3 regions of the Clostridium novyi NT genome follow, and region 2 is predicted to be linked to each of the others. Evidence: riboswitches for the same ligand, from Rfam matches in the RefSeq annotation. Region 2 holds a riboswitch; each other region holds the start of a gene.
What was found. Region 2 has a riboswitch for S-adenosylmethionine ahead of NT01CX_RS01700 (O-acetylhomoserine aminocarboxypropyltransferase/cysteine synthase family protein). Riboswitches for the same ligand answer to the same signal wherever they lie in the genome.

Region 1: another riboswitch for S-adenosylmethionine. It lies ahead of metK (methionine adenosyltransferase); the one in region 2 lies ahead of NT01CX_RS01700 (O-acetylhomoserine aminocarboxypropyltransferase/cysteine synthase family protein).
Region 3: another riboswitch for S-adenosylmethionine. It lies ahead of NT01CX_RS08605 (methionine ABC transporter ATP-binding protein); the one in region 2 lies ahead of NT01CX_RS01700 (O-acetylhomoserine aminocarboxypropyltransferase/cysteine synthase family protein).

The regions. Positions count from the first base shown of each region.
Region 1 is NC_008593.1:2,198,180-2,208,920, forward strand. It holds gene secA (preprotein translocase subunit SecA) at 1-155, opposite strand, end outside; gene NT01CX_RS10185 (hypothetical protein) at 389-1,162, shown strand; gene hpf (ribosome hibernation-promoting factor, HPF/YfiA family) at 1,191-1,727, opposite strand; gene NT01CX_RS10195 (ComF family protein) at 1,984-2,664, opposite strand; gene NT01CX_RS10200 (hypothetical protein) at 2,637-3,659, opposite strand; gene NT01CX_RS10205 (SF1B family DNA helicase RecD2) at 3,683-5,890, opposite strand; gene metK (methionine adenosyltransferase) at 6,011-7,186, opposite strand; SAM riboswitch class I at 7,257-7,361, opposite strand; tRNA gene NT01CX_RS10215 (tRNA-Tyr) at 7,527-7,611, opposite strand; tRNA gene NT01CX_RS10220 (tRNA-Val) at 7,652-7,727, opposite strand; tRNA gene NT01CX_RS10225 (tRNA-Tyr) at 7,737-7,821, opposite strand; tRNA gene NT01CX_RS10230 (tRNA-Thr) at 7,826-7,901, opposite strand; gene NT01CX_RS10235 (tRNA 2-thiocytidine(32) synthetase TtcA) at 8,154-8,873, shown strand; gene yyaC (spore protease YyaC) at 8,978-9,520, shown strand; gene NT01CX_RS10245 (rod shape-determining protein) at 9,577-10,608, opposite strand.
Region 2 is NC_008593.1:311,298-322,038, forward strand. It holds gene NT01CX_RS01675 (electron transfer flavoprotein subunit beta/FixA family protein) at 1-384, opposite strand, end outside; gene NT01CX_RS01680 (FAD-binding oxidoreductase) at 393-1,961, opposite strand; gene NT01CX_RS01685 (sensor histidine kinase) at 2,178-3,839, shown strand; gene NT01CX_RS01690 (dihydrofolate reductase) at 3,868-4,380, opposite strand; gene NT01CX_RS01695 (DUF441 domain-containing protein) at 4,426-4,887, opposite strand; SAM riboswitch class I at 5,003-5,114, shown strand; gene NT01CX_RS01700 (O-acetylhomoserine aminocarboxypropyltransferase/cysteine synthase family protein) at 5,207-6,484, shown strand; gene metA (homoserine O-acetyltransferase MetA) at 6,503-7,411, shown strand; one part of gene NT01CX_RS01710 (IS1182-like element ISCno1 family transposase) at 7,554-7,831, opposite strand; one part of gene NT01CX_RS01710 (IS1182-like element ISCno1 family transposase) at 7,831-8,992, opposite strand; gene NT01CX_RS01715 (MarR family winged helix-turn-helix transcriptional regulator) at 9,497-9,901, shown strand; gene NT01CX_RS01720 (MATE family efflux transporter) at 9,903-10,741, shown strand, end outside.
Region 3 is NC_008593.1:1,835,109-1,845,849, forward strand. It holds gene NT01CX_RS08585 (LysR family transcriptional regulator) at 1-436, opposite strand, end outside; gene NT01CX_RS08590 (branched-chain amino acid transaminase) at 512-1,423, opposite strand; gene NT01CX_RS08595 (MetQ/NlpA family ABC transporter substrate-binding protein) at 1,583-2,401, opposite strand; gene NT01CX_RS08600 (methionine ABC transporter permease) at 2,439-3,077, opposite strand; gene NT01CX_RS08605 (methionine ABC transporter ATP-binding protein) at 3,077-4,033, opposite strand; SAM riboswitch class I at 4,106-4,213, opposite strand; gene NT01CX_RS08610 (aspartate kinase) at 4,310-5,626, opposite strand; gene NT01CX_RS08615 (methionyl aminopeptidase) at 5,826-6,692, opposite strand; gene NT01CX_RS08620 (Ger(x)C family spore germination C-terminal domain-containing protein) at 6,774-7,901, opposite strand; gene NT01CX_RS08625 (GerAB/ArcD/ProY family transporter) at 7,907-9,019, opposite strand; gene NT01CX_RS08630 (spore germination protein) at 9,003-10,493, opposite strand; gene NT01CX_RS08635 (uracil-xanthine permease family protein) at 10,675-10,741, opposite strand, start outside.

The DNA of each region.
Region 1 (10,741 bases), 660 kb from region 2:
AACATATCTTTGAATTCATCTGTTTTATTTCTTAACTCTTCATCTGTTAATTTTTTAAACTCTTCTTCATAAGAATCTATTTTATTAATTATTGGTATAATCTTTTTTATTTCTCTACTACTATATGTACCAAATATCTTTTCAAACAATCCCATTACTTTCATCCTCACTAAATTATATTTTTTCGCTATTATACTTTGTTATACTTTATGATTATATCACCTATTTATAAACCGTTCAATATTATACTTTTTAAATAGTTTTTGTTTGTATTGGCAAAGTTTTCTCCTGTATTATAAATTATATTTATGTATTTTCTTGTTTTTTTATGTATTTTTTTATATACTATTTGTAAAAGTTTATATATTAATATGGAAGGATTTTTATTATGCTGCCTAATGAACCGTGCTTTTTATTTAATATAGATATGCTATTTAAAAATAATACTGTAGATGTAGCTGCATTAAAATTCATAAATAATATTTCACCATATAATTGTTTTTTTTTCACAGATGAATGTGATATAAGTCATCATTCTTGTTATGAAAAACTTATAAATAGTAATTTTTCATGTAAATACAACAATATATTATCTCCAAACTTTGTTTTAATACAATACATAAAAAAAATATATGGAAATTTCTCTGCATCTTCAATAAGCAATTCTAAGGATATACATGATTTTACAGAATTAAAAATTCCAGTGAATACCGTAAACCCAAACTTTATATTTATAAACACAACAAAATTATCCTCTTATGATTTAGCATTTTTAAAAAATACTAAGAGTATTATATCATTTTCTTATAAATTATGTCGTTCAGGCAACATGAAGTGTAATGTTTGCAAAAATAAATGTATTCTTGAATATATAATCAACACTTTTAGTGACAGAATATTAGTTCCTGATAGACATATATTAACTACTTCGTCTAATGCTTTTAGTAAATTAAATATGCATTCTAGGAACTTAATTTTAGTAGTAAATAAGCTTACTGCCGAATATGCTTTAGCTTATAAGCATGGTCGTAAAGTAATATTAATTTTAAATGATGATTTCACTCTTAAAGACTATATAAACTCAGAATATGAAGCAAATATAGCATTTAAAGATTTTGAGCATTTTTTAAATTTTTTTAAAAAACAAAAGGAGACTTTATAGCCTCCTTTTTAAATCATTCTAAACTCTTCTAAAATTCTGGTTCTATTAATCCATATTGACCGTCTTTTCTTTTATATAACACATTTACTTCTTCAGTTTCTGCATTTGTAAATACGAAGAAGTTATGTCCTAATAACTCCATTTGAAGAACTGCTTCTTCTCTGCTCATTGGCTTTATTGCAAATCTTTTTGTTTTTACTATTTTTGATTCTATATTATCCTCATCATCTTTTGGGACATATTCAGGTATAAATTGAAACTTTAATGCATCTCCATGTTTTCTTCTTTGTAATTTAGTTTTTTGCTTTCTTATTTGTCTTTCTAATTTTTCTAAAACTATATCTATAGCAGCGTACATATCACTATTAGAATCTTCAGCTCTTAATATAACACCATTAAAAGGTATTGTAACCTCTACAATTTGACTATTCTTTTGTACACTTAGGGTAGTAATGACTTCTACATTAGGATCAAAATATTTATCTAATTTAGATAACTTTCTTTCTACTGCATCCCTCAATCCTTCTGTTACTTGAATATTTTTTCCATTAACCTTTATGTTCATAAAGCCAGCCCCTTTCATGCATATCTTCTAGTTTTAACATCTTATAATTAATGTTTGGAAGATATAATTTATTATCTTTTATATATATATTTTATAACCTATTTAAAATATTAACAACTAATCCAACATTAGTTTACTGAAAATTTAGTCAATTTTTACTGTAAGAAACTTGTTTCTCTCTATATATCATAATGTTAATATAGTAACCTCTAAAGGATATTTTTTTAGTTATATGCTATAATGTAGTGTAGAGGGTTTAAAAATTACTTTTAGCTACAGTTAATATAATAACATCCTCAGCACCATTTTTCTTTAACTCTTTTGCACAATAAAAAGTAGTTGCCCCTGTAGTTAAAACATCATCTACTAGTAAGACCTTTTGTTTTTTAAGTTTACCATTCCCTACATATATAAATGATTCCTTTAAATTTTCCCATCTTTCATACTTTCCCAAACCTATTTGATCTTGTGTCCTTTTGCTTTTTTTTAAAGTATTTAAAAGTTTCTTTTCCGTTTTCTCAGCTACTAACTTAGCTAAATACTTACTTTGATTGTATCCTCTCTCTTTTAACTTATTTTTAGAAGATGGTACATATGTAACAATATCAAATTTTATATCATAAAGTTCTATAGTATTTATAAGATATCTTAAAAGTTCTTTCCCTGCTAAAAATTGACCTTTATATTTTAAATTTAATATTAACTCTTTTGTAATTCCACTATAATATAATGAACTATAACACCAAAACTTATATGCACCCTTATTAATTACTGTCTTTTTATTGCACAGCTTCATATTTCTAATACAATCTAAACATAACACTCTATTAGCTTCTGAAATTTCTTCACAAATTATACATTTTTCTTTTCCGCTATAGATTACATCAAGAAAACAATTTATATAGTATTTTATATTTTTAACAAATTCATTTCCCATGCTTCTTTATTAAAATACCTCGTTATTTTTTTTGCCTTATCAATATTATCTGTTTCATAATTTCCTAGGAATATTACTTCTCCATTATGTCTATTTTCATTTATACCCACTTTACCACAAAGATATACTAACTTTTTATAATTAAATTCTTCACTATTTGCAAAAAACACCATGACATTTAAGCTTTTAAATTTAAAATCTATATTACTAATATTATTTGTTATGACTATACAATCATTTAAATCCTTTATATTATATAAAACTTTACTAGAACTCTTTCCATTTATATATTTAATGGTATTTGGCGTTAAATCTTTGCAGTATTTATATAAATATTTATAAACATTTTCTACCTTCTTTTCATCTGGAACAAAAATTATCATTTTATGATTATCTTTTATAGACCATTTTATATACTCATAAATTACATATGGTATGTCCTTATTTATATCTATTTTAGTTTCTATAAATTTAGGTTCAATTATTGGTATAAAATTATCCCTTATAGGAAAAGTTACTTCATTATTATTATGAAATATTTTTTCAATTACATATGTTATTATTTTTCCCTGTTTATCACATAAGTTTATTGCAATTTCTAAAATATCTTCCATAGTATCATCTGAAAAACTTTTTATATCATCATAAATGACTAAATCAAATTTATCATTTATATTTTTAGCTTTATATGAAGGCGTTATAACTAGGGCACTTTTATTTAAATCATCGCAACCACTATAATAAGTGTAATCTGTAAAATTTGTATACTTTTTTATGTTGTTTATTATAACTATGTTGCTAGGGTTTTCATTAGTTATATATAAAACTCTTTTTTTATTTCTTACAAAGAACATTATAACTTTTAAAAATATTTCAGAAAAATTATAAGGTGGCGATACTATATTTAAAAATTTTTCTTCAGATAAACTCCATCTGAGTATTTTATTAATTATTATATTTTTAACATCTATATTATTTTTATTTATAGTATACATATCTGCCCTCCTTATTTATATTTTTAATTTTCTTCTAATATGTTTAATATTCTCCATTTTAAAGCTGAATATCTGTCAAAACTTCTATTATTATTTATCATAAAGTGAATTGCTTTATTTATCCCAACTAAAACTACCATTTGTTTAGCTCTTGTAATTCCTGTGTAAAATAAATTTTTGTTCATAAGAAGCGGCGGTCCCATAAACACCGGCATTATAACTACAGGAAATTCACTTCCTTGACTTTTATGAACTGTCATAGCATAAGCAAGTTCTAATTCATCTAAATACATATTATCATATACAACTTTTTTATCCTCATCAAAGACCACTGTTACCTTATCATCATTTATGGATAATATATATCCAACATCCCCATTAAATACTCCAACCCCTTCTTCACTATGATCATATATAGATGTCCATTTTAGATTATAGTTATTTTTTGTTTGCATCACCTTGTCTCCAACTCTAAATGTTACATCTCTAAATTCCAATTCGTCTTTATCTTTAGCTTTAGGATTTAATACTTCTTGAAGTCTCAAATTTAAATTTTCTATTCCTAAAAGTCCCTTTCTCATAGGAGATAGTATTTGGATATCCTTTATTTTGTTCCAATTTTGATTAAAGTTAGGAAGTCTTTTATCTATAAGTCCCACCAATGTATCTAATATTTTGTCCGACTCTTGAGAGTTTAAAAAATAAAAATCCTTTCCTTTTTTATTTAGTATAGGCATTTCACCATTGTTTATTTTATGTGCATTAACTACAATCATGCTTTCCTCAGCCTGCCTAAATATATCTCTTAATCTAACTACATTTATACATTTACTCTCTATTAGATCACGAAGAACATTTCCAGGTCCAACTGACGGTAACTGATCTGCGTCTCCCACAATTATAAGTCTAGTTCCCATAGGTATAGCCTTTAGGAGATTATTCATAAGCAGTATATCTATCATTGAGGCTTCATCTACTATTACAACATCACATTGAAGTGGCGATTCTTCTGTTTTTAGAAATTCCATATTATCATCATCACTAAATCCAAGTTCTAATAATCTATGTATTGTTTTAGATTCTCTTCCTGTAGCTTCACTCATTCTTTTAGCTGCTCTTCCTGTTGGAGCTGCCATAAATACAGTCATAGAGGCATTTTCAAATATCTCTGTAATACATTTTATTATAGTGGTTTTTCCCGTACCAGGTCCCCCTGTTATTATCTCAATTCCACCTTCAAATGCACCCTTTATAGCTTGTATTTGAGTAGGCGCAAAGCTTATATTATTATCTTTTTCGAACTCTTGTATTTTATCATCTACATCTATATTTAACTTTCCATAATCACTTGTGCTTAAAGTCAATATTTTACTTGTAACAGACAATTCACAGTAATAATAAGGCATTGTAAATACATATTCTTCATTATTTATAGTCTCAATTTTTAATTTTCCATTTAATACTGTCTCTTGAATGTTATTCATAATTTCTTCTTCATTAACCCCAAGCACATCTACTGATTGCTTTAATAACTTTTCTAATGGCATACATGTATTTCCCATACCACAAAATTGATTTACTATGTACTTTATACCACATTGAATTCTAAAAGGTGAATTGGATTCAATCCCTAAGCTTCTGGCTATTTTATCTGCTGTCTTAAATCCTATTCCTGATATATCTTCCGTTAGTGTATAAGGATTTTGTTTCACAACTGCAATAGAATCATGACCATATTTTTTATGTATCTTTACACACTGCTTTGCTGTTACTCCATAAGTCTGTAAAAACACCATTATGTTTCTTACTTCTCTTTGTTTTGAGTATGATTTAGCTATGGTTTCAATCTTTTTTGTACCTATCCCATCAATCTCTTTAAGTTTTTCAATATCTTCATCTAATACATCTAGTGTTTTTTCTCCAAAATGTTCTACTATTTTTTTCGCAGTTACAGGTCCTATTCCTGATATAATACCTGAAGATAAGTATTTTTCTATTCCTTCTAAAGAATTTGGAACTATTTCTTCGCAAGATGTAACTTTAAATTGCTGTCCAAAGTGAGGATGATTAACCCACTGACCCTGTAATTTTAGATTTTGACCTTCCATTACATATGGTATACACCCTGTTATAGTTATTCTCTTTTTATTAGATTTTACATGAGCTACTACATAACCATTTTCTTCATTTTTAAATACTATACCTTCTACAGTTCCATTTAACTCAGTCATAGCAAACCCTCTCCTAAACTTAATTCATTTAAATTAATTATAAGATATAGCTATATTATTCTCAACTAATAAAAGACCAATACCTACTCGGCATTGGTCTTTCTATAATCATTTATATAATTAGATGTATTTTTTTATTTCGTCAACTTTATTTAATTGTTCCCATGGAAGTTCTACATCAGTTCTACCAAAGTGACCGTATGCAGCTGTTTGCCTGTATATTGGTCTCTTTAATTCTAAATCTCTAATAATTGCTCCTGGTCTTAAATCGAAAACTTTATTTACGATATCTACTATTTTGCTATCTTCAATTTTTTCTGTACCAAAAGTATTTACTAAAAGTGATACTGGACGAGCAACTCCTATAGCATAAGCAAGACCTATTTCGATCTTATCTGCAACACCTGCTGCAACTAAGTTTTTAGCAACCCATCTTGCTGCATAAGCTGCTGATCTATCAACCTTTGTTGGGTCTTTTCCAGAGAAAGCACCACCGCCGTGTCTTCCTGATCCGCCGTATGTATCAACTATTATTTTTCTTCCTGTAAGACCTGTATCTCCATGAGGTCCACCTATTACAAATCTTCCTGTTGGGTTAATGTAATATTTTGTTTCGTCATCTAACCATTCATTAGGTACAACAGTCTTTATTACATGTTCCATAATATCCTTTTGAATTTGTTCTTGAGTAACTTCTGGATCATGTTGTGTAGATACAACTACTGCATCTATTCTAACTGGTTTGTTATCTTCGTATTCAACTGTAACTTGAGTTTTACCATCTGGTCTTAAATATGCTAATGTACCATTCTTTCTAACTTCAGCTAATTTTCTTGAAAGTTTATGAGCCATGTTAATTGGTAGTGGCATATATTCTTTTGTTTCGTTTGTAGCAAAACCAAACATTATACCTTGGTCTCCAGCACCAATTGCTTCTACATCGTCTTTTTGTCCTTGTCTTGATTCTAAAGCTTCATCAACACCCATAGCTATATCTTGTGATTGTTCATCTATAGATGTTAATACAGAACAAGTTTCTGCATCAAAGCCATATTTTGCTCTTGTATATCCGATATCTGAAATAACTTCTCTTACAACTTTAGGAATATCAACATAACAATTAGTTGATATTTCTCCCATAACCATAACCATTCCTGTAGTTACTGCTGTTTCACAAGCAACTCTTCCATTTGGGTCATTTTTTAATATAGCATCTAATATAGCATCAGAAATTTGGTCGCACATTTTATCTGGATGTCCTTCTGTAACGGACTCCGAAGTAAATAATCTTCTCATTTATATATACCTCCCAAAAATAAAACCTCTTCTTAGAATTTAAAAGAAGAGGTTGTTTAATCACTTTAAATTCTTATCTTGCAGATTATACTGCAGGAATTAGCACCTTAGTATTTATTTATATACTGGTTGCCGGGCTTCATAGGGCCATTCCCTCCACCTCTCTTGATAAGATGTTACTTATCCAATATTGAATTTTCGAATTTAATATTAACATATACACATTACTATGTCAATAATAGTATACTGTTATTTGTAAGTTATAATAACAAACTAATACAAATTTATAATATATATTTTAATGCAAAATAAAATAAGAGACATATTAATGTCTCTTAGATGGTGGAGGAAGATGGATTCGAACCATCGAAGCGAAACGCAACAGATTTACAGTCTGCCCCCTTTGGCCACTCGGGAATTCCTCCATATTTAGTTTTGAAATATCTATGCCAACTGTTTTATAAATGGTGGGCACAACAGGGCTCGAACCTGTGACCCCCTGCTTGTAAGGCAGATGCTCTCCCAGCTGAGCTATGCGCCCATTTATAAATGGTGGAGGAAGATGGATTCGAACCATCGAAGCGAAACGCAACAGATTTACAGTCTGCCCCCTTTGGCCACTCGGGAATTCCTCCTTGTTGGTGCTGGCACCAGGACTTGAACCCGGAACCTACTGATTACAAGTCAGTTGCTCTACCAGTTGAGCCATGCCAGCTTACTTTATCTTTTGTTTTCTCGTTGACACTTCCCCGCGCCAACGAATATTAGTATACATTGATATTTAATTTATTTCAAACGTCATTTTTATCTATTTAAACAGATTTTCTTTTATTTTATTCATTTTTCACCATTATTCTCATTTTTACTCATGTATTTGATTTTAAATATTCATATTTTCCCCTCTTTATTTGTGTAGTTTACTATATTATAATAAGGTTCATAATTTCATTTAATTTGGAGGATACATATGCAAAAATTATTAAGCAGACTACGTAGAGCTGTAGTCGATTTTGATTTAATTCAAGCTGGTGACAAAATAGCTGTAGGTTTATCCGGTGGTAAGGATAGCATAACTTTATTATATTTACTTAACGCATACAAAAGATTTTCTCCAGAACCTTTTGAGCTAATAGCAATCACTTTAGATCCAGGTGCTGGGGCAGACTTTTCTGAAATGATAAGAATTTGTAAAGAATTAAATGTTCCATATTATTTATTTAAAACTAAAATCAAGGAAATAGTTTTTGATATAAGAAAAGAATCTAACCCTTGCTCTTTATGTGCAAATTTAAGAAGAGGTTCTCTAAATGATCATGCTAAAAAACTTGGCTGTAATAAAGTAGCTTTAGGACATCATAAAAATGACGCTATTGAAACTTTACTTATGTCCATGTTCTATGAAGGTCGTATAAATACATTTTCACCTGACACATATTTAAGCCGTACAGATCTTCATATAATAAGACCTATGATTTACATTGATGAACAAAACATAAAAACATTTATTAAGAACTCTAATATACCTATAGTTGAAAACCCTTGTCCTGCAAATGGGTTTACTAAAAGAGAATATATGAAGGATCTTACATATTCTCTTGAAAAAGATATACCAGGATTAAAAAATAATCTTCTTAATTCACTTTCAAATATAGAGCAACTTAATATATGGCATAAAAAAATTAAATAAATTTTTCTTTTACAATAAAAGGTTGATACAAATTCAACCTTTTTCTTTTTGACTTTCATAATGTTTAAAAGCCTTACATATAAATTATCAAGGAGGTGTGGCTTTTGAATAAAGTTCGAGTTCACTATGATGATAATTTATCTTATTATGAAATAGCCTATTTTTTTAAAGATTACATTAACGAAGATACTATTATTGTATGTATTGGTACAGATAGATGTATAGGGGATTGTCTAGGACCTTTAGTAGGTACTATGTTAACTCTTAAAAACTTTCCTCTAAAAGTGTACGGAACAATTTCTAATCCAATACATGCTTTAAACATAGATAAAAAATTAAAAGAAATAAAACATTTATATCCAAATTGCAATATAATAGGCATAGATGCTTGTTTAGGTAACGAAAAAAATATAGGAGAAATTCAAGCTAGAACATCCCCTATTCACCCTGGAAAAGGTGTTGGAAAATCACTTCCTAACGTAGGTAAAACCTCCATAATAGGTATTGTAGATTCTAGCGATTCTAATGAACTATTTACCAATAGAAATATAAGATTAGATCTTATTGTTAATATGTCAAAAGTTATTGTACATTCTTTAATACATGCATATTATCTTTATCAGCTAAAAAATAGATATAATGATTGAGTGGAATATAAAACGCCCTATAATAAAATTATAGGGCGTTTTATATTAAGTATAGATTAATCTATTAAGTTTATATCTCTTCCTTTATAAGATGCATCTATTTTATCTAAGAACTTTAGTACATTTCCAGTACCAAGTGCCACTGATGAAACAGATTCTTCTGCAACAGATACAGGAACTTTTGTTACTTGTTCAATTAATTTATCTAAACCATGTAATAAAGCTCCGCCACCAGTCATAACAATACCTTTATCAGCTATATCAGCTGCAAGTTCTGGTGGAGTTTTTTCTAGTACTGAGTGAGTGCATTCTGCAATAGCATTAACAGATTCACTTAGAGCTTCTCTCATCTCTTCTGATGTTATTGTTAAATTCTTAGGAAGACCAGTAACCAAATCTCTTCCCTTGATATCCATTGTTGCATTTTCTTCTCTCTTAAATGCAGTACCTATGTTTATTTTTAATTGTTCCGCTGTTCTTTCGCCTATCATAAGCTTGTGTTTTTTTCTTATGTATTTTATTATATCTTCATCAAAATTATCTCCGGCAATTTTAATTGAATTTCTAACAACCATACCGCCTAATGAGATTACCGCAATATCAGTAGTTCCTCCACCAATATCAATAACCATATTACCACTTGCCTTAGTTATATCAAGACCAGATCCAATAGCAGCCGCTAAAGGTTCTTCTATTAAGAACACTTTTTTAGCTCCAGCATTTACTGCTGCATCTTTTACAGCTCTTTTTTCCACCTCTGTAGCTTCACATGGAACACATATAACAACCCTTGGAGCTCCTACTTTTTTCTTTCCACATGCTTTTCTAATAAAATGTTTTAACATTCTTTCAGTTATATCATAATCAGATATAACTCCATCCTTCAAAGGACGAATAGCTACTATATTTCCTGGTGTTCTTCCTATCATTTGTCTTGCTTCTTCTCCAACTGCTAAAACCTTGTTTTTATTTCTATCAATAGCGACAACTGATGGTTCTTGTAATACAATTCCTTTTCCTTTAATATAAACTAGTACTGTGGCTGTACCTAAATCTATCCCCATATCTGTACTCATTCTGAAAAACATTCCAATTTTCACTCCTGCTCTTTGCTATATATTCTACTCTATGACATTATCTATACTTATTATATACGTTTATGTTGATTTATTCCATAGGATTACATAAAATTACTTATATTTCGCATAAAAACAGGATTTT
Region 2 (10,741 bases):
TACTTGTGCGGTGTCTCCATCTGTAGCTTGTTTACCACATATTATAAGATCATAATCATTTATATATTTAATTCCCATGGAAAGCGTATAGGCTGTAGCAAGAGAATCAGCACCAGCAAAAGCTCTATCACTTAAAAGATAAGCTTCATCTACTCCAAGGGACATAGCTTCTTTTAATAAAATTGAGGTATCAGGAATTCCCATACTTAGTCCAGTAACTTTACTATTAAATTTATCTTTTATTCTAAGAGCTTCTTCTATGGCAAAGGTGTCAAATGGATTTATAATTGATTTTATACCTTCTCTAATAATGGTGTTGGTTTCTTTATTCATCTTTACTTCAGTAGTTCCAGGAACTTGTTTAATACATACAATTACGTTCATTTTATCACCTACTCCTCAAAAAGATTTCCGCAATTTAATCTATTATAAGGGTCAAATAAAAGTTTTAAAGATTTCATTTCTTTTAGCCCTGAGATACCTACCATTTGCTTAAATAAAGAAGTTTTTAGTTTACCTACACCATGTTCAGCAGAGATAGTTCCTCCCATAGAAACAATTTTTTCTGCCCAAGAATTGTAAAGTTCTTTTCCTTTTCTATAATCATCCATATTTTTAGGAATTATGTTTACATGAAGATGATTATCTCCTATATGTCCAAAAATAACTGATTCTAAATTAGAATCTTCTAATGTTTTATTGTATAATTTCATAACTTCTTTTAGTTTTGAGTTAGGAACTGCCATATCTGTACCAAGCTTTGTAAGAGAAGGATATTCCTTTCTTATCTCATCTATAAGAAGATTTACGGATTCTGGAATAGCATGTCTAAAGAAATGAAGTTGTTCTTCTGATTGTGCATTTGTAGCAACCCAGGTGTTAGCTTCATCTCCACCACAATTTTCCATTAGTTTTCCTACTTTAAGAAGTGTATCTAGATTTTTATTATTGTTTATATCATGATATTCACTGTATATTGCTGTATGAAAATTTTCAGGTAAATCCAGAAGTTTCTCAAAAGCTGGATTTTTTTCTTTTTCTTTTCTTATCAAGTTTAAAGCGTTATTATTAAAAAATTCTATAGCTGCAGGATTTAAATTTTCTCGAAGAGATTCAACGAAGTTTAAAGATTTTTCCTCAGAATCGAAGAATGCTGTTACGCCATATATTGATTTAGGTTTTTTTAAAAGTTTTAGCTGAATTTCTGTAATAATTCCAAGAGTTCCTTCAGAACCTATGAAAAGATCTATTAAATCCATGTTTTCCATTGAATAATATCCTGAAGCGTTTTTAACTTTTGGCATAAAGTATTTAGGAATATATCCTTCAATAACCTGTCCAGAATCTGTAGTTATTGAAAATTTGCCATTTTTTATTTTGCTTTCCCCACGCTTAATAGAAAAGGTATCTCCATTGACTAAGACAACTTTTAATCCTTCTACGTAATTTCTAGTTGAACCATATTTAAAGGAACATGCTCCAGAAGCATTACATGCAACCATTCCACCTATAGCAGCTGTTGATTCTGTAGGATCAGGAGAAAAGAAAAATTCATCTGAAGATTGAAATTGTTTTAGTGAATTTAAGGAATTTTCATCCCAATTTTTAGTGTCAAAATTTTTAGCTTGTAAGGTATTTCTTAGTTTACACAGTATAACACCTGGTTCAACTGTAACTAAAAAAGTATTTAAATTTTTGTCATAACTTAGAGATTTTATATTGTCCATTTTACTCAAATTTAGTATATGACCATTTTTAGGTACTGCACCAGCGGTAATGCCTGTACGTGCCCCTTGTACGGTTACTGGTGTTTTAGTATTATTTAGGTATAACAGTATATCTTTTATTTCCTGTTCGTTTTTAGGAAATGAAATAGATTCTGCTGAACCAATTTTTCGGGATTCATCTCGAAGATAATCTTGATGTTCCTTACGCAACTTTTTTATGAGAATATTTCCCATTTGAAATTTCCCCCTTTTTGTAGTAATTTAAATATTAAAATAAACCAAAATGGTAATAAAAATACAATTTGAAATTAAGTATAACTTAATTTCATTATTTTTAAAAGTTTTATGGAAATATTTATATAATTTTTTTAAAAAATAATGGCAATTATTATAAAATAATTAATATTTTATTCGAGTATTGTTTTATCTAGGATTTTAAGGAGACTTAATATGTATAGAAGTGATAAAGATATAGTTAACGAAAGACAGTTTTTAGATGAAGATGGACTATTTTATAAGAATTTAATGAAAATATTACCGGATGCAATATTTTTAGAGAAAAATGAAAAGTTTATATTTGCAAATGATGAGGCAATTAAACTTTTAGGTGGAATAGATAAGAAGGATATTTTGGGAAAAAGTGTAATGGAATTTTTAGATGAAAAATTTCAAAAAACTGAAGAAGAATTATATGGAGAGACCGTAGAAAGTGATAAAGAAGCTACAAGGGAAAAAAGAATTGTAAAACTAAATGGAGAAGTTATAGATGTTGAAGTAAAGTCTATGTATTTTTCACCAGAAGAAAGTTATGAAGATAAAATCAAGATAGTAATAGTTAGAGATATAACTAAAAGAAAAAAATATGAAAAGGCATTGAAAGAAAGTGAGTGTTTACACAGAAAACTTACGGAATTACTTCCAATGGCTGTGTGTATTTATGATTATGGTAAGATAGAATTTGCAAATAAAAAGTGTGCAGATATTCTTGGAGTAAAAGATAAGGATGAACTAATAAATAAAAGTGCTTTTGATTTTATATATGAAAAAAATATAGAGTCTTCAAAAGTACAGTTAAAAAAAATCGAGGATCATGCAGATAAGATATTACCTCCATTTCACAATAGGGCAATTTGCGTAAATGGAAATGTTATAGATATAGAAACTTGGTCTACAACCTTATGTGATGAAACTGGAGTTAAAATTCTCACAGTATTTAGGGATATAACGGAATACTTGCAATTACAAAAAATAAAACAAAAAGCAGAGGAAAATAGAATTCTATTAGAAAAAGAAAGGGAATTTAATAGAATCCGAACAGAGTTTTTTGCAAATTTGTCTCATGAGTTAAAGACACCTTTAAATATAATTTTAGGATCTCAACAATTATTGAGTTTGTATTTACAAAACTTAGATGAGTGTAATGTTAATTCACAAAAAATAAAGCAGAATTTAAAAATATTAAAGCAAAATAGCAATAGATTACTCAGACTTATTAACAATATAATAGATATTACAATAATAAATTCAGGACTTTTTGCAATGAATTTAAAAAACCGAAACATAGTAAGTATAATAGAGGATATAACTCTTTCTGTAGTAGATTATGCTAAAAATAAAGATATAAAAGTTATATTTGATACAGATACTGAAGAGAAAATAACACTTTGTGATGAGGAAAAAATAGAAAGAATAATATTAAACTTATTATCTAATGCTGTTAAATTTACTCCTAAAGGTGGAAAAATAAAAGTTAATATACATGATGATGGAGACAAGTTAAGAATTACTGTAAGGGATAATGGAATAGGAATACCAGAGGATAAAATACATATGATATTTGATAGGTTCACTCAGGTGGATAAATCATTTACTAGAAGTACAGAAGGTAGTGGAATAGGTCTTTATCTAGTTAAAGCTCTAGTTGAGATGCATAATGGAAAGGTAAGTGTAGAAAGCGTATATGGAAAGGGCAGTGAATTTATAATAGATTTACCGGTAAAAGTGGGAGATTATAAAGAGTGTTTTGATGAAAAAGATGATTTTAATACTACTCTAAAAGAAGATAAATTAAAGAAAGCTGAAATTGAATTTTCAGATATATACAATATTTAGTATAAGAAAAGTCTTTGATTATGTTAAATCAAAGACTTTTCTTATTATTAATTCTATTTAATATTAAAAAAGTATGATTGTATACATTTTTTTCATCTGTAATTCCTTGAATTTCTTTTGTTGTATTCCAGTCATATCTATTTATGTTTGGAAAAAAAGTATCTCCAATAAAGTTATGATGGATTTTAGTCATATAAATTTTTTCGGTATATGGAAGTAGTAGAGAAAAAATTTCACCACCACCTATAACAAAATATTCTTTTTTATCATTTATAATTGGTTTTAACATATCTATTTTATTGATAATTTCAACATTGGAATCTTTCATATTAAAATTTTTATTTTTAGTTAAAATTATATGTTTTCTACCAGGGAGTAACGCTTTTAGAGATTGAAAAGTTTTGCGTCCCATAATCATAGTTTTACTTTCAGTCAAAGTAACTTTTTTAAAATATTTTAAATCATTTGGAAGGTGCCATGGGAGAGAATGATCTTTACCTATAACATTGTTTTTTCCAATTGCAACTACAATACTTAACATATATTTTCGCTCCTATACAAAAGTTTTAAATTTATTATATAGTATTTAACAGTTATTTTTAAATATTAAATTAATAATAAATACAACTTCATAGGCGATACCTGATGCAATTAAAGGACCCACGGGAACTCCGCCGAGAAGTGATACACCTACTATAGAGCCAAGAATAATTCCAGTTAAAGTATCTGTACTTCCCTTTAAAAATCCAACTCCTTTTGAAGCTAAAACTGCCACTATAGCTCCACACAAAAAGCAAACAATTCCCTTTAAATTAAATGCGTTTTTTATGTTTTCAGTAAACTCAGGATTTTTAATTATAGGTATAAGCATCCATATCATAAGAAATGTCATTCCTAAATTCATAAAGTGATTTTCCATAAAAGTAATGCATTTTTCTGTATTAAAAAAAGATATGAATAGCATAACTATGGTTGCAATTCCTAGACTTTTATTTTTGCTTATAAAGGATAAAAACATTAATATTAATAAAATAATTTTAGATGACATGATAGATCTCCTAAATATTTCTATAATTTATAATACTAATTTTTTTATGTTTTGCTATTGACACACCCAAAAATGAAGTGTAAAATAGACTTTAAAATTGAATATAAATTGATAAATCTTATCAAGAGTGGTTGAGGGACTGGCCCTATGAAACCCGGCAACAACTAATTTTCATTTAAATTAGTAATGTGCTAATTCCAGCAGGAAATTTTCCTGAAAGATAAGAGGTGTATTTTAGAATATATAATTTAGATTTTATAATCGCTTCTTATTTTTTAAGAAGCGATTTTTTTAATATAAATAAAAAGGGGGAAATAAAATGAATAATTGGAAAAAGGGGACTATATGTATACAAGGAGGATATACTCCAAAGTCTGGGGAACCAAGAGTACTTCCAATATATCAAAGTACAACTTACAAATACAACGATCCGGATGAAGTTGCAGCGTTATTTGATTTAAAAGCTGAGGGTCATATGTATTCAAGAATAAGCAATCCAACTGTAGCTGCTTTTGAAGAGAAGATAGCAGCACTTGAAGGGGGCGTTGGTGCTTTAGCTGTAGCATCAGGTCAATCAGCAAGTACACTCTCAATATTAAACGTGTGTAAAAGTGGGGAACATGTTGTTGCTGCATCAACTTTATATGGAGGGACATATTCACTATTTTCAACAACATTAAAGAAATTTGGTATAGACGTAACTTTTGTAGATCCTGAAGCTACAGAAGAAGAAATTTTAAAAAATTGCAGAGAAAATACTAAAGCTGTTTTTGGAGAAACAATAGGAAATCCGGGATTAAACGTATTAGATTTTGAGAAGTTTTCAAATGTAGCAAAAAAGATTAAAGCACCTTTTATTGTTGATAACACAATAGCAACACCGTATCTTTGTAATCCACTAAAACTAGGGGCAAATGTAGTTGTACATTCAGCTACCAAGTATATAGATGGTCATGCAACAACTGTAGGTGGAGTTATTATAGATGGGGGAAATTTTGATTGGAATAATGGTAGATTTCCTGATTTTACTGAACCAGATCCAAGTTATCACGGTATTAAATATACTGAAACTTTTGGAGATAGTGCTTATATTGTAAAGGCAAGAGTTCAACTTTTAAGGGATTTAGGAGTTTGTACTAGTCCATTTAATGCTTTTTTATTTAGTCTTGGTCTTGAAACACTACATCTTAGAATGGAAAGACATAGCGATAATGCTATAAAACTTGGTAGATTTTTAGAAAAACATAGTAAAGTTAGTTGGGTAAGTTATCCACTACTTGAAAGCCATTCAACTTATGAAACTGCAAAAAAATATCTGCCAAAGGGAGCTAGTGGAATTTTAACATTTGGAGTTAAAGGTGGAGTTGAAGCTGGAAAACAATTTATAAGAAATCTTAAATTAGCTGCACTTGTTGTACATTTAGGAGATGCTAGAACTTCCGTACTTCATCCAGCAAGTACAACACATAGACAACTTACAGAAGAAGAACAATTATCAGCAGGGGTTACTCCTGATTTAATAAGAGTATCTGTTGGAATTGAGGATATAGAGGATATAATAGAAGATTTCGACCAAGCATTAAATAACATTAAGTAATGAAAGGACGGGATAAGAATGCCTATAATAATACCTGAAAATTTACCAGCAAGTAATACTCTTACTGGAGAGAATATATTTGTTATGCATGAGGCTAGAGCATTAAGTCAAGATATAAGACCGTTGAAAATACTGATTTTAAACTTAATGCCACAAAAGATCCAAACAGAAACTCAACTTTTAAGACTGCTTGGAAATACTCCATTGCAAGTGGATGTAAGATTACTACACATAGAATCTCATGAATCTAAAAATACATCAAAAGAGCATTTACTTAGATTTTATGAAACTTTTGATGATGTAAAAGATGAAAAATTTGATGGAATGATAATAACAGGCGCTCCAGTTGAAACTTTAGAATATGAAGAAGTTGATTACTGGGAAGAACTAAAGAGAATAATGGAGTTTTCAGTTACAAATGTAACATCTACATTACACATATGTTGGGGCGCGCAAGCAGGATTATATTATCATTATGGAATACCTAAACATAGATTAAAAAAGAAAATGTTTGGAGTATTTAAACATACATTAAATAAAGATGGAGTAAAACTATTAAGAGGATTTGATAACGAGTTTTATGTACCACATTCAAGACATACAGAAGTTTTAAGAGAAGATATACTTAAAATTCCAGAACTTAAAATTTTATCAGAGTCAGAGGAATCAGGTTTATATATAGTAGCAACAAAAGAGGCTAAACAAATATTTGTAATGGGACATTCAGAATATGACCCTGGTAGCTTGAAGTGGGAATATGATAGAGACAGTGCAAAGGGAATGGATATTGATGTTCCTAAAAATTATTATCCAAATGATGATCCAACAAAAGAACCTATTGTAAGATGGAGATCTCATGCTAATTTACTATTTTCAAATTGGCTAAATTATTATGTATATCAAGAAACACCATATGAACATAAATAAGTATTATAGGGTATTATAATGTATAAAAAATTAGTGGGGGCTATTTTTAAAAATATATTATAAAGAAATTAAAAGGGTAAGCTTTTTATTAAAGCTTACCCTCAGATTGTTCAAAAAGCCCCCAACAATTGGGGGCTTTTGTTTACGCCAAAATTCTTTTATGCGATAGCATTCGAAAAATATTTATTATGTATGTTAATTTGGAATAAATTTGAATTAATGTACACAAAAAATAATGCGATAGCACCATGGCTATCTTTTTCATATTCTGAACTGCCGCTGTAAGTAGGCACTGCTCAGAAACATTTTTAATTCCTCGCATGCGACAATAACGTAGCCCATGTAATTCTTTTGAATCAGCAAAGCTACGCTCAATCTTTTCTTTACGTCGTTTGTAAATACTTTTACCTTTTTCTGTTTAGTAAAGCTAAAAATTTGATCTTTATAGTCTTCCCAAACATGACGACGTATAGTTCTATTAATGGATTTATCAGATGTTAAGCAATTATTTTTATATTTGCAATAAGCACAATGCTCCGCATTACTTAAATATTCTTTATAACCTTCCCTCGTAGTAGTTCTATATTTTAAAAAGCAATTATTAATACACACATATCCATCTAATTCTTTAACATACTGAAATCTATATTTTGTATATTTTCCTTTAACATGGGGTCCTAAACGGAACCCAAAAACACCTTGATAATTTTTGTCTGAAATTTGTTTACAAATAGGATTCGTAGAATATCCGGCATCTGCTACTAAATATTTTGTATTAAAATTAAACTTTTCTATTTGAGTTTCTATTCTTTTAACATAAGGATCTACATCGTTTATATTCCCGGGAGTAACATGAACGTCTGTTATAATATTATACTTTCCGTCAACAGTTCTATGATCTAAATAAAAAAAGCCTTTAGGTTTTCCATCTCTAACCATATATCCACTGTCTGGATCAGTTGTACTTACTTTTATTTCCTTAGTTTCAGCTATTTTAGTCTTTTTTTTTAGAGGCTTTTTATTATGATTAATTCTATCTTTATTAATGTCATTCTCTAATTCATCAAAGTATTCCTTTGTGGATTTAGTTATTTCTTTTTTAATAAATTTATGTTTATTAGCGTTAGCTTTTAAGTGAGTAGAATCAGTATATAGAATTTTGCCATCAACCAAGTTTCTATTAATAGCTTGAAATACAATATTATCAAATATTTCTTGATGTATATTTGTATTACTAAATCTTTTTGTTCTATTCTGGCTTATAGTGGAATGACTTGGTATTTTATCAGTAAGTCCATATCCTAAAAACCATCTGTAAGCTACATTTACCTGGATTTCTTTTACAAGCTGACGCTCTGAACGTATACCGAATAGGTATCCTATAAAAAGCATTTTAAATAATACAACTGGATCCACTGATGGTCTGCCATTATCAGCACAATATAAATCCTTAGTTAAATCTCTTATAAATGAAAAGTCTATGTATTTATCTATCTTTCTAAGTATGTGATTTTCAGGTACTAAATTTTCTATATAAACTAGTTCTAATTGATTTTGTTTTCTTTCATTATTAGTAAGCATTTTTCCTCCGTAGGAGCCCTAACGGGCTAAAAGATTTATTGTTCTAAAATATATATTCTACATAAACACTAAAAATCCTTTTTGTAATAAATGTAAAAAGGCTGTTGACAAATTATGTTTATCAACAGCCTGAGGGTAAGCTTTTTATTAAAGCTTACCCTTTTACACAGTTTTGACAACTTAAAGTTGCCAATGCCTAGAGGTTTAGGCATTAATTTATTTTTAATGGGGGAATTATGAATAATGTTTGTATCAAGTACAACTTATTAAAGATTATAAACAAAATAAAAAATTTTAAACATGATATTTAAAAAAATTTAAAAATAAAAATACTACTTTTAAATATAAAAGATGATAATGATTACATGAAAAAAAAGTTGTATATTTAGTTGCATATGCAACTAAGTTAAGATATACTATAAAAATAGTTGTGTATGCAACTAATTGTTTGTGGGGGAGTGAGAAAAAATTCATAATTTAAGTAGAGAGCCTTTAGGAAAATATATTTCGCAATTATATAGAAAAAGTAGTTCGGTATTAAGCAAAAAATTTAGTAAGTATGGTATAGGTTATGGTCAATATATGTTTCTTATTGTGCTATATAAACAAGATGGAATAAATCAAGAAGAAATCTCTGAAAGGTTAAATATATATAAGGGAACTACTGCAAGAGCTATAAAGAAGTTAGAGGAAGCTGGATTTGTAAAAAGATGTAGAGATGAAAAAGATAAAAGAGCATATAAAGTGTATTTAACAGATAAAGCTAAAGATATTGAAGAAGAATTTTTTAATATATTAGATGAATGGGATAACGAGTTAGTTAAAGGAATTACAGAAGAAGAAATATTGCAAACTATAGAAGTATTAAAGAGTATTTGCAAAAATCAAAGTACAAATTGGGAGGAATAATATGAAAGAACAAAGTATGTTAGGCGAAGAACCTATAGGAAAATTACTGCTTAAATATTCCATACCAGCTATTATAGGAATGCTTGTTAATGCATTGTACAATATTGTTGATAGAATATTTATTGGACATATTCCTAATGTGGGAGCTTTAGCAATAACAGGTGTTGGCATTACTATGCCTATAATGTATATATTATTGGCTTTTGGTATGTTAGTTGGTATAGGAACTACTGCTAATATTTCCATAAAAATGGGACAAGGAAAAAGAGAAGACGCAGAAAAGTTATTAGGAAATTGTTTTACTTTAAGCATAATAATTTCTGCTGTTTTAACTGTAATAGGTATTTTATTTGTAAATAAGATATTAGGAGTTTTTGGTGCAAGTGAAAATACACTTTACTATGCAAAAGAATATATAAATATAATATTATTTGGAGCTATTTTTAATATATTAAATTTTGCATTAAATAGTACAATAAGAGCTGATGGAAGCCCTAAAATAGCGGCCTTTACTATGATATTAGGTTGCTTAGTTAATATTGTTTTAGATGCTGTTTTTATATTTGTATTTAATTTAGGAATAAAGGGAGCTGCACTTGCAACAGTAATAGCTCAAATAGTATCAACTATATGGATAATTTATTATTACACTAAAGGAAGTTCTAATTTAAAATTAAAAACTAAAAACTTTAAGTTAGATAAAAAACTTGTGAAGATTACATTTGCAATTGGTGTTGCGCCATTTTCAATGCAAATTGCATCTAGTGTTGTACAAGTTATAACTAATAATACTTTAAAACTTTATGGTGGGGATTTGGCTATTGGAGCAATGGCAGTAAT
Region 3 (10,741 bases), 1.0 Mb from region 2:
CTATAAGTCCTAATTGAATTTCATCTTTTAAAATCTTTTCTAGTATTATATCAGTATTAAATACATTAAGAATAATATCTATACTAGGATAACTTTCTTTAAATTTACCAAGAACCTGTGGAAGTACATATCCTCCTATAGTCAAAGTTGCTCCTACATTATATTTTCTTTCTAAAGAAAACTTATTTTTTAATTTTTGACATAAGATTTTTTCTTGACGACTTACTTCCTTTGCATAAGCTAAAAATTCTTCTCCCTCTTCTGTAAGAAATATATTTTTGCCTTGTTTTTTTATAAATTTTATTCCATATGCCTCTTCTAAAAACTTTATATGTTGAGAAACAGCTGGTTGAGTTAAATTAAGTATTTCCGCCGTTTTTGTGTAATTTTTAACTCTTGCTAATGTCAAAAATGTAATTAACTTATTATCTAACATCTTATTCTCCTAATCTAAAATTATAAATTTAAATATATATTATCAATAAATATCACTTTTTATTATTACATAATCTCATATCCTGGTGCAAAATTTAGAATATTTTGGATTTTTACATTGCGAAATATCAGAGTATAACTTTCTCAATTTTTCTGTTACATTTCCCGCATTTCCATTACCTATAATTCTATCATCCACCTCAATAATTGGAGCTACCCCCATTGCTGTTCCACAAAAGAATAACTCTTCTGCTGAATAAAGTTCTGTTCTTGTTATACTTCTTTCAACAACATCAAGGCCAAGTTCTTCTCTGGCAAGTATCATTATAGTATCTCTAGTTATTCCTTCTAATATATTATCTGAAGGTGGCGGTGTTACTAATTGCCCTTTTCTAACCATGAAGATATTTTCAGCTGTTCCTTCTGATACATGTCCATTTCTTGTTAAGAATATAGCTTCATCATATCCTTTTCTTAGAACTTCTAGTGAAGCAAGTCCAGAATTTAAATATGCTGCTGTAGCTTTTGTTCTCGGTGGTAACATGTTGTCTTCAACTCTCATCCAAGACGTAACTGCAGCTTTAAGCTCCTTCTTATCTGTGTATCCTCCCATAGGATTACAATAAATTAAAAAACGATCATCATTGTCCATTAATGTTGTTGCTATAGATTCTCCGGCTTTATATGCTACGGGTCTTATGTAAGTTGTGGTTTTTAGATTATTTTTTCTAAGCAATTCCACAGTTATATCCATAAGTTCTTCTACAGTATAAGGTATTTTTATGTTCAAGGTTTTACAAGATTGAAGCAATCTTTCATAATGTTCCTTCATTCTAAATACATAAAGTTCATTATTTTCCTCATTTAAATAAGCTCTGATCCCTTCAAAACATCCAAGTCCATAATTAAAAGCTTTAGATCTTATACCTATACTTACTGTATCCTCCTTAACAATATCGCCCTGATAGAATACATACGAATCCCTCATCGCTTATCCTCCTTATAACAATTGATGTCTTAAAATTCTACAAATTAAAATTTACAGAATTTTTTTAATTATAGCATTACAGCTTTTTCATGTCAATTTTATGCTAATATTGAAAAAACTGTCGAATTTACTTCGACAGTTTTTTTGTATAATGTTAAATTAAAATGATGGAATTATTGCTCCTTTATATTCCTCTTCTATAAATTTCTTTATTTCTTCAGAATTTACAGCTTCCTTTAACGCTTTTATATAATCCTTATCTTTGTTATCCTCTTTTACAGCAATAATATTAGCATAAGGAGAATCTTTATCTTCTTGTGCAAGAGCATCCTTTAGAGGATCTAATCCACCTGGTAATGCATAGTTAGTATTTATTACAGATGCATCTACATCAGATAATGTTCTTGGAAGTTGTGCTGCTTCTATTTCTTGTATCTTTATGTTTTTAGGATTTTCAGTAATATCAAGTTTAGTAATAAGTTCTCCTTCTTTAAACTTTAATAATCCTTGTTTTTCTAATAATCTTAAAGCTCTTGATTCATTAGTTGGATCATTGGGAACTGAAATTGTAGCACCATTTTTTATTTCTTTAACATCCTTCACTTTCTTAGAATAGATACCCATAGGCTCTAAATGTATTTTTGCTACAGATGTTAAATGAGTTCCCTTTTCCTTATTGAATTGTTCTAAATAAGGAAGATGTTGATAGAAGTTTGCATCTATTTCCCCTTCTTCAAGAGCAGTATTTGGTATTACATAGTCTGTAAATTCTTTGATTTCTAATTTATATCCCTTTTTCTCTAAAATAGGTTTTACCTTTTCTAATATTTCTTTATGTGGCTTTGGAGATGCCCCTACAACTATTGTAGTCTTTTTGCCATTATTCTCAGCTGATTTTTTATCTCCACAACCAACTAATGAAACTGCCCCTAAAATTACTGTACTTGCAAGTAATACTGATAATATTCTTCTTTTCATATTTATTTACCCCCTAAATATTGTTTATATATTAAATTTATTTTGTTACTCTCTTATATATAAATGTTCCTATACTTTGTAGCGCTTGAACTAAAACTATTAAAACTATTACTGTAACTATCAAAACATCATTTTTAAAAGCATAATATCCATAGTTCATAGCTACAGCACCAAGTCCACCTGCGCCAATTACACCTGCCATAGCAGAGAAACCAACCATACTTATAAGTGTTAATGTCATTCCAGATACAATTGATGGTAACGCTTCTTTTAACATTACTTTAAATACTATTTGAAATGTACTAGCTCCAAAAGACTTTGCAGCTTCAACAACTCCCTTGTCTACTTCTTTAAGTGATGACTCTATAATTCTTGTTACAAATGGCGCACATCCTATAGTTAGTGGCACAATAGCTGCTGTTGTTCCTGTTGATTTTCCAACTATAAATCTAGTTAAAGGTATCAACACTATCATTAAAATTATAAAAGGAAAAGACCTTAATACATTTACAATAACATCTAAAACTTTGTATACAGCTTCATTAGGTTTAAGTCCATCTTTATATGTAATAATCATGATAATTGCTGGTATAAATCCTACTACTATAGCTAAAGCCGTAGATATTAAAACCATATATAATGTTTCTAAAAGTGCTGGTAATAATATATCTGACATTATAACACCTCCCAATGAATGTCTTGATTTCCAAGGTAATTAAACACCTGATCTCTTTGTTCTTCTTTAATATTTATAACCAAGCTTCCTAAAACTCCTTTATTAAACTTTTCAAGTTTTCCCCAAACAATTGAAAAATCCATTTGAAGTTCTCTTGCCATGGATGTAATTATTGAGTTTTGACTTAATTCTTTTGGAAAAAATATCTTTATATTTATTCCTTCCTCCGGAAGTACTTCTTCCTCTCCTAAAAGCTTTTTCATTTGCTTTGTTGGGTTTAAGAATAGCTTATCCACATCCCCTGATTGTACTAATTTTCCTTTTTCCATTACTGCAACCTTAGTACAAACTTCCTTTATAACTTCCATTTGGTGAGTTACTATTACAATAGTAATCCCAAGTTTTTTATTTATTTCTTTTAGAAGCTCTAATATAGACTTTGTTGTTTTAGGATCTAATGCTGATGTAGCCTCATCACAAAGGAGAATTTTAGGATTCAAAGTTAATGCTCTTGCAATGGCAACCCTTTGTTTTTGTCCACCACTTAATTCCTTTGGCATACTATTAGCTTTATCATAAAGTCCAACTAATTCTAAAAGTTCTTTTACTCTTTTATTTATATCTTCTTTTTTATATCCCCAAGTTTCCATAGGAAGGGCTACATTCTTCCAAACATTTTTTCTGCTTAATAAGCTAAAGTTTTGAAATACCATTCCTATATTTTTTCTAAACTCCCTAAGTTCTTTTTCATTTAAGCTTTTTACTTCTTTTTCATCCACTATAACATTTCCAAAATTATATATTTCAAGACCATTTATACATCTTAGAAGTGTAGATTTTCCAGCCCCACTGTAACCCACTATTCCATATATTTCTCCCTGTTGTATATGAAGATTTATATCATCTAAAACTTTAATATCTCCAAAATATTTCTCCAAACTTTTTATTTCTATCATTTGAACACCCCCTAATTTATTTAAAAAATAAAGACCTAAGGATATCCTTAGGTCATATAAATTTCCTACTTATCCTCATCTTTCAGTTTACACTGCAGGATTTAGCACCATTGTACACTAAAAATGTATACTGGTTGCCGGGTTTCATAGGGCCAGTCCCTCCACCTCTCTTGATAAGACTTATTAATTTTTTTAATTTTCTCTTTAAACTGTTATTTATTATAATATTTTATGCCTCTTTTGTCAATAGCCTTAATTTTTAAAAATATCTATAAATTATTCAAATGCCTCATAAATAGACTTTATAGCTGTTTCAAAATCTTTTGCATCTACACCAATTATAATATTTATTTCACTAGAACCTTGGTCTATCATTCCTATATTTACATGACTTTTAGCAAGAGCTGAGAATATTTTTTCAGATGTACCTACTGCTTTTGCCATGCCCATTCCAACTGTGGCGATTAGGGCCATGTTAGGTATTACATGTATAGAATCTGGATTGCATTGTCTTTTTATTTCTTCTAGTAACTTATCTAACTTATTATCAAGTTGTGCATCATCTATTACAATAGATATTGTATCTATTCCAGATGGCATATGTTCAAAAGAAATACCATATGTTTCCAATGCAGAAAGTAATCTTCTACCAAATCCAATTTCAGCATTCATATAAGTTTTTTGTATAACAATTGTTGTAAAATCTTTTCTGCCTGCAATACCAGTAATTCTTCCTCCACCATTTTTATAGTTTACTTCATTTACTATTAAAGTTCCCTTGTCTTGTGGTCTATTTGTATTTTTTATGTTTATAGGTATATTTCCTTCTTTAGCTGGGAATATAGCTTCTTCATGCAATACGGATGCTCCCATATACGCAAGTTCTCTAAGCTCTTTATATGTAATTTTTTCAATAGGCTTAGGATTATCCACAACTCTTGGATCTGCCATTAAAAATCCTGAAACATCAGTCCAGTTTTCATATAACTTAGCTTTAACATCCTTTGCTACTATAGCTCCTGTAATGTCTGATCCACCTCTTGAAAAAGTTTTTATATCTCCATTTGGCATAGCCCCATAAAATCCTGGTATAACAGCTCTTTCAATATTCTTTAAATTGTTTGAAATTAATTCCTTAGTTTTATCAGAATCAAAACATCCATATTTATCAAATGCAATGATTTCAGCTGCATCTACAAATTCATACCCTAAAAAATTAGCAAGTATTATACCATTTAAATATTCGCCTCTACTTACTGTATAATCAACACTTACCCCTTGTGAGATTATCTTTTTCATATTTACTAAGTGAAAATTTATATCTATTGATAAGCCTAACTCCTTTACTATTTCTTTATATCTTTCTTCAATAATTTTAAAGACATCATCAAAAGAAATTCTATTCTCAACGTGAGCATGACATAAATATAAAAGATCTGTTATTTTATAATCATTGTCATCTCTTTTTCCAGGTGCTGAAGGAACTACATACTTTCTGTTACTATCCTCCATAACAATTTTCTTAACCTTTCTAAATTGTTCTGCACTGGCTAATGAACTGCCCCCAAACTTAGCTACTATAATATCATTCATATTTTAACACCCCAATTTAATTTATTCATTAATAGCATATATTCATAATATCTTATCACAAATTGAGATTTTTTCAATATTTTTTTGTAAATTATCATAAAAATACAATATTTCGAAGAAAAAACTGTAATATTAATACTTTATATTAATATTACAGTTTGTTTAAAAACTTTAATTATTGACTTTTAATTTTTAGAAATTATTCAGTTAATATTTCTACACCATCTTCTGTTACTAAAATAGTATGTTCCCATTGCGCTGTTAATTTGCCATCTTCTGTAACAGCTGTCCATTCATCCTCTAAAACTTTACATTTCCAAGTTCCCTCATTTATCATAGGTTCAATTGTAAATGTCATTCCTGGAACTAATACCATTCCAGTATCCTTCATACCGCAGTGATCTATAAAAGGTTCTTCATGGAAATCCACTCCAACACCATGACCACCAAATTCACGAACTACTGAATATCCTCTTTCCTTAGCTAACTTTTCAATTGCATATCCAATATCTCCAGTACAAGAATATGGTTTAACCTGTTTAATTCCTATATCTAAACATTCTTTAGCAGTTTCAACTAGTTTTACGGCTTCACTTGATGCATCACCAATTATAAACATTCTACTAGCATCTCCATAATAACCATTTAATCTACTAGTTACATCTACATTTACTATATCTCCATTTTTTAAAGGTCTGTCACTAGGTATACCATGGCATACTACTTCATTTATTGATATACACACACTTTTAGGATATCCCATATAGTTAAGTGGAGCTGGTTCTGCTCCAAGTTCTAGTGTATACTCATGAACCCATGTATTGATTTCATCTGTAGTTACACCTTCTTTTATTCTTTCTGCTACCATATCTAAAACCTTTTTAGTAACCTGACAACTCTTTCTAATACCTTCTATTTGTTCTTGAGTTTTTATAAGGTTTCTTGGAGGGGCTATAAGTCCTTTAAGTTCTAAATCACTTAATTTTTCATCCATAGACAGATGACAGTTTTTGTATTTTTTTCCACTTCCGCACCAGCACTTATCATTTCTTGATAATTTAGTCATTTATTCACCTTCTATAATATTTTAATTTGTTTTAATATAATTATATCACTTTATTCATATTTAACAATTTTATAGAAGTTTTTATCTAAGCATACCTCTTCCAACTCTTCTTAATTTTACTTTAACATTTACATTTATTTCAGATTCACATACAACTTTGTTCCAATCTATATCTGTTTTTCTTCCATACTTTGCCGCTGCAACTTTTCCAAGTTCCAAGCAATCAACTTTAATCTCTTGTTTCATTTTAGTGATAAATTTTTCAGAGGCTCTTTTTACTACTTCTTCTGCATCTTTCTCTATCTTTTTTGTGATATTTGGATTGTTTGTTACTCCCTTATATATTTCATTTTCTATAATGTCACTTTCTAAAAGTATATTTATATCAAATTTATATTTATCTCCTTCTTTTTTACAAGTTACTTTTTTCCTACTTATGCCATCAAGATTAGTATTGTGACCATCTTTATCTTCTATATGTACAATTCCTGATACCCTATTTTCTCGCAGTAAATTAATAACTTGTGCTTCTCCAATACTTACAACATATTCAAGCTTATCTTTGTTAAAGATTGCTACACCTGTCATTTGAAATATGCCATCCTTAATTTCTATATAAGGTAGTATTACATTTCTCCCTTCTCCCACTAGCCTTGTATAAATATCTATCATCTTATAATTATCTGAAAAAAAATTATAATTTACAGAGCTATCAATCATTCCTCGTATATAATCCGCGGCACTGTTATATCCTCTTACTTTAAAATTTAAAGCATCTTCGGTGTCTCCATTAAAAATAGCAACACGTGCTGTATCATTTGCATATGTATTATTAAATAAAGTATTTGCTATTGGATAAATAGATTTTTCTGCAACTTCTTTATTTATAAGTAATACTTTTTCACTTCCTAATATAAATTTTTTGTTAGACTTTGTTTGCCTATCTTCCCTAGTATTTGTTATACTCTCTGCATCTCCACCAATAACTATTGTATCAAGTTGTTGATTTCCAGTTAAAAATTGATATACAGCTATAGATACACTATATATTGGATTTTTTGTACTCCCACCTTTCAAATCATATCCTATTGCTATTGGAATATCTAGATTTTCTATAGCTACAAATTTATTTATATTAGTGACATATGAAATAATAAAAATCAAAAATCCTATGACTAAATAAACTTTCTTTATTAAGGAATATTTCATAATAATCAAGTCCTTTTGTTCTCTACTTTTTTATGAGTATTTAGCTTTTGTTTTTCTTTCATATATGTTATTGCAAAAATTACAGTTAAATACACTACATTAAATATTACAGTAGAATTTATTATTAAATTTCCTATATACCTTCTAGTTATTTCATTTTTATAAAGCATCGCAATAATTATTGTAATAGGAAATAAACCTACAGCCACTACTTTATTTTCTATTCCCAAATTAGATTTTATTCCAAGACATACATAATAATAATAGTTTGACGCAGTTTTTATCATTACTATGGACCACAAAGATACAAAAACAAATCTAAAATTATTTATTACTGGTACAACTATACTTTCAGTAACTAAGGTAAATGGCCATGAAGCTTTTGGCACTAATTCAGGTCCTAGATAGTATATACTTATAAATACTATCCAAGTGTATATTATCATTAATGTAAATATAGCTTTAAATATAGGCTTTTGTGGTGATTTTTTATTTTTGAAATACGGATGAATCAAAACCAAAAATTCTATTCCTGAATACTGAAATATAGTTAAAAATGTGGATTTAACTATATTTTTTACACTTGATTGAAAAACAGGCTGAAGATTTAATATACTACCACTTTTTAATGCTCCTATTGAAATAACTATAGGTATTATGAATATAATAATTATTAGTTTAGACATCCTCGCAATATTTTTTATTCCCGATAAGGAACAATACCATGCAACTGCAACTATGCAAATGATTATATTAATTCTAGGTAAAAATGTTACAGCATATACCCTTAATACATTTGTAAATCCTGATGTAATACTTGGTATTAACATAATAAATTCCATCATATAAATTAACCCTAGTATGGTTCCAAACACATTTCCAAAATATTTTTTCCCTATGGAGATAATATTATCATTAGGAAATTTTTTCATTATATAAACAGATATAGCCGCTATATAGCATGGATAAACTATACCTAATATGTTAGGTATCCAGCCATCTTGTCCTACCATCTTAACTATATCATGAGATAATTTAAAAAATCCTATTCCAATAATACTGCTCATACATAAATAATAAATATCATGTTCATCTAGTAAACTATTTTCGTTTTCCATTTGTTTTACCCCTAATTTTCACTTCAATATTTCCTTGCCTTATGATATTATTTTTTTCTATATTTTCAGGTCTCTTATTCATCTTTTTCAGTGAGGTTCTTATGAAACTATCTTTTAACAATTCTTTCTTCATTGAAAAATACGGCGCATTGAAAGTTTCTAATCTATATAAATGAGTAATTATTAAAAACCATCCTATTGCTATTCCAAATATACCCAAAAAATTTGCTAATATAAGCATTACAAATCGCAATAATCTTATGGCGAGTGACATATCATAATTCGGTATTAAAAATGTAGATACTACTGTTATGCCTTCAATAAGTGCTGTAGGTGGACTTACGATTTTTGCTTCCACCGCAGTTTGGCCTATAATTATACCTCCAACTATACTTAATGTTTGAGCTATTTTAGAAGGTAATCTCATACCACCTTCACGCAAAAGCTCCACTATTATTTCCATGGAGAGTATTTCTGTAAATGGAGTAAGGGCAATTCCTACTCTTGATTGGTTTATTGGAATTATAAACTGCACAGGTATTAATTCAACATTAAATTTTATAACTGTTAAATATATTGATGGTAATGTTACTATTACAAGAATGCTTAAAAACCTTAGTATTCTTGTAAAGTTTGACACCCAAAATCTTTGTGTGTAATCTTCAACTCCATGAAAAAATTCCACAAATAAAGCTGGAACTGTAATTACCTGTGATACTCCACTTAAAATTACTGCAATTCTTCCTTCCATTAAATTTGCCTCTACAATGTCTGGTCTTTCTGTATTAAAAACTTGTGGAAATATTGAATATGTCTCTCCCTCAATAAACTGTTCTAATACTCCGTTAGAGTTTATTGAATCAATGTCTATCTTATTTAATCTTTGTTTTAATGTATTTAATGCATCTTCATTTACTAAATCTTTTATATACATAATTGCTAAATCAGTTTGTGATCTTTTTCCTACTTTGAAATTTTCTATAGTTAATCCTTTTTCTTTTATTCTTCTAGTCATAATGCTTATATTAGTTTGAATATTTTCCACAAAACTTTCTCTAGTACCTTTTACTGAATACTCGTTTATAGAATCAGAAATTCCCCTGTGTTGTCCTCCTACACTGCTAACTATAATATAGCTTTTTAAGTAATCAATTATAATTCCTGTATTTCCTGTTCTTATACTCTTAGAAAGTTCATCTAAATCTGTTGTAATTTTTGTATCACTACTAGGTATATACCTTTTGCACAGATAATCTGGGAGATTTTCTTCTAATTCAAGTTCCTCATTTACTTCTAACATTAATGGATTTAATACCGTCTTGTTTATAAGATTTTTATCAGCTTCTCCATCCACATATATTACATAGGCAGGAATTTTTTTTGTTTTTCCAATTATAATATCCTTAACTACAACTTGTGACTCAATTCCTAGTCTTTCTATAACATTATTTACTATAGCATTATTTTTTTTCACATATCATCACCTAAATTTAATATTCCACAGTATACAACTTTTATTCTTAAAATCCTTTATTGAATTCATATATTAATATTTCTATATACAAATAAAAAAGGTATCTTAAAATGATAGTTTTCTAACATTTTAAGATACCTTTTAAATTATTTACATTATTCTTTTTTACTTATTCTCTAAACTAATTTACTTTACTTTGTTTATTTATTATTATATTTAAAATTACTCCAACAATGGCTGCTAAGCTT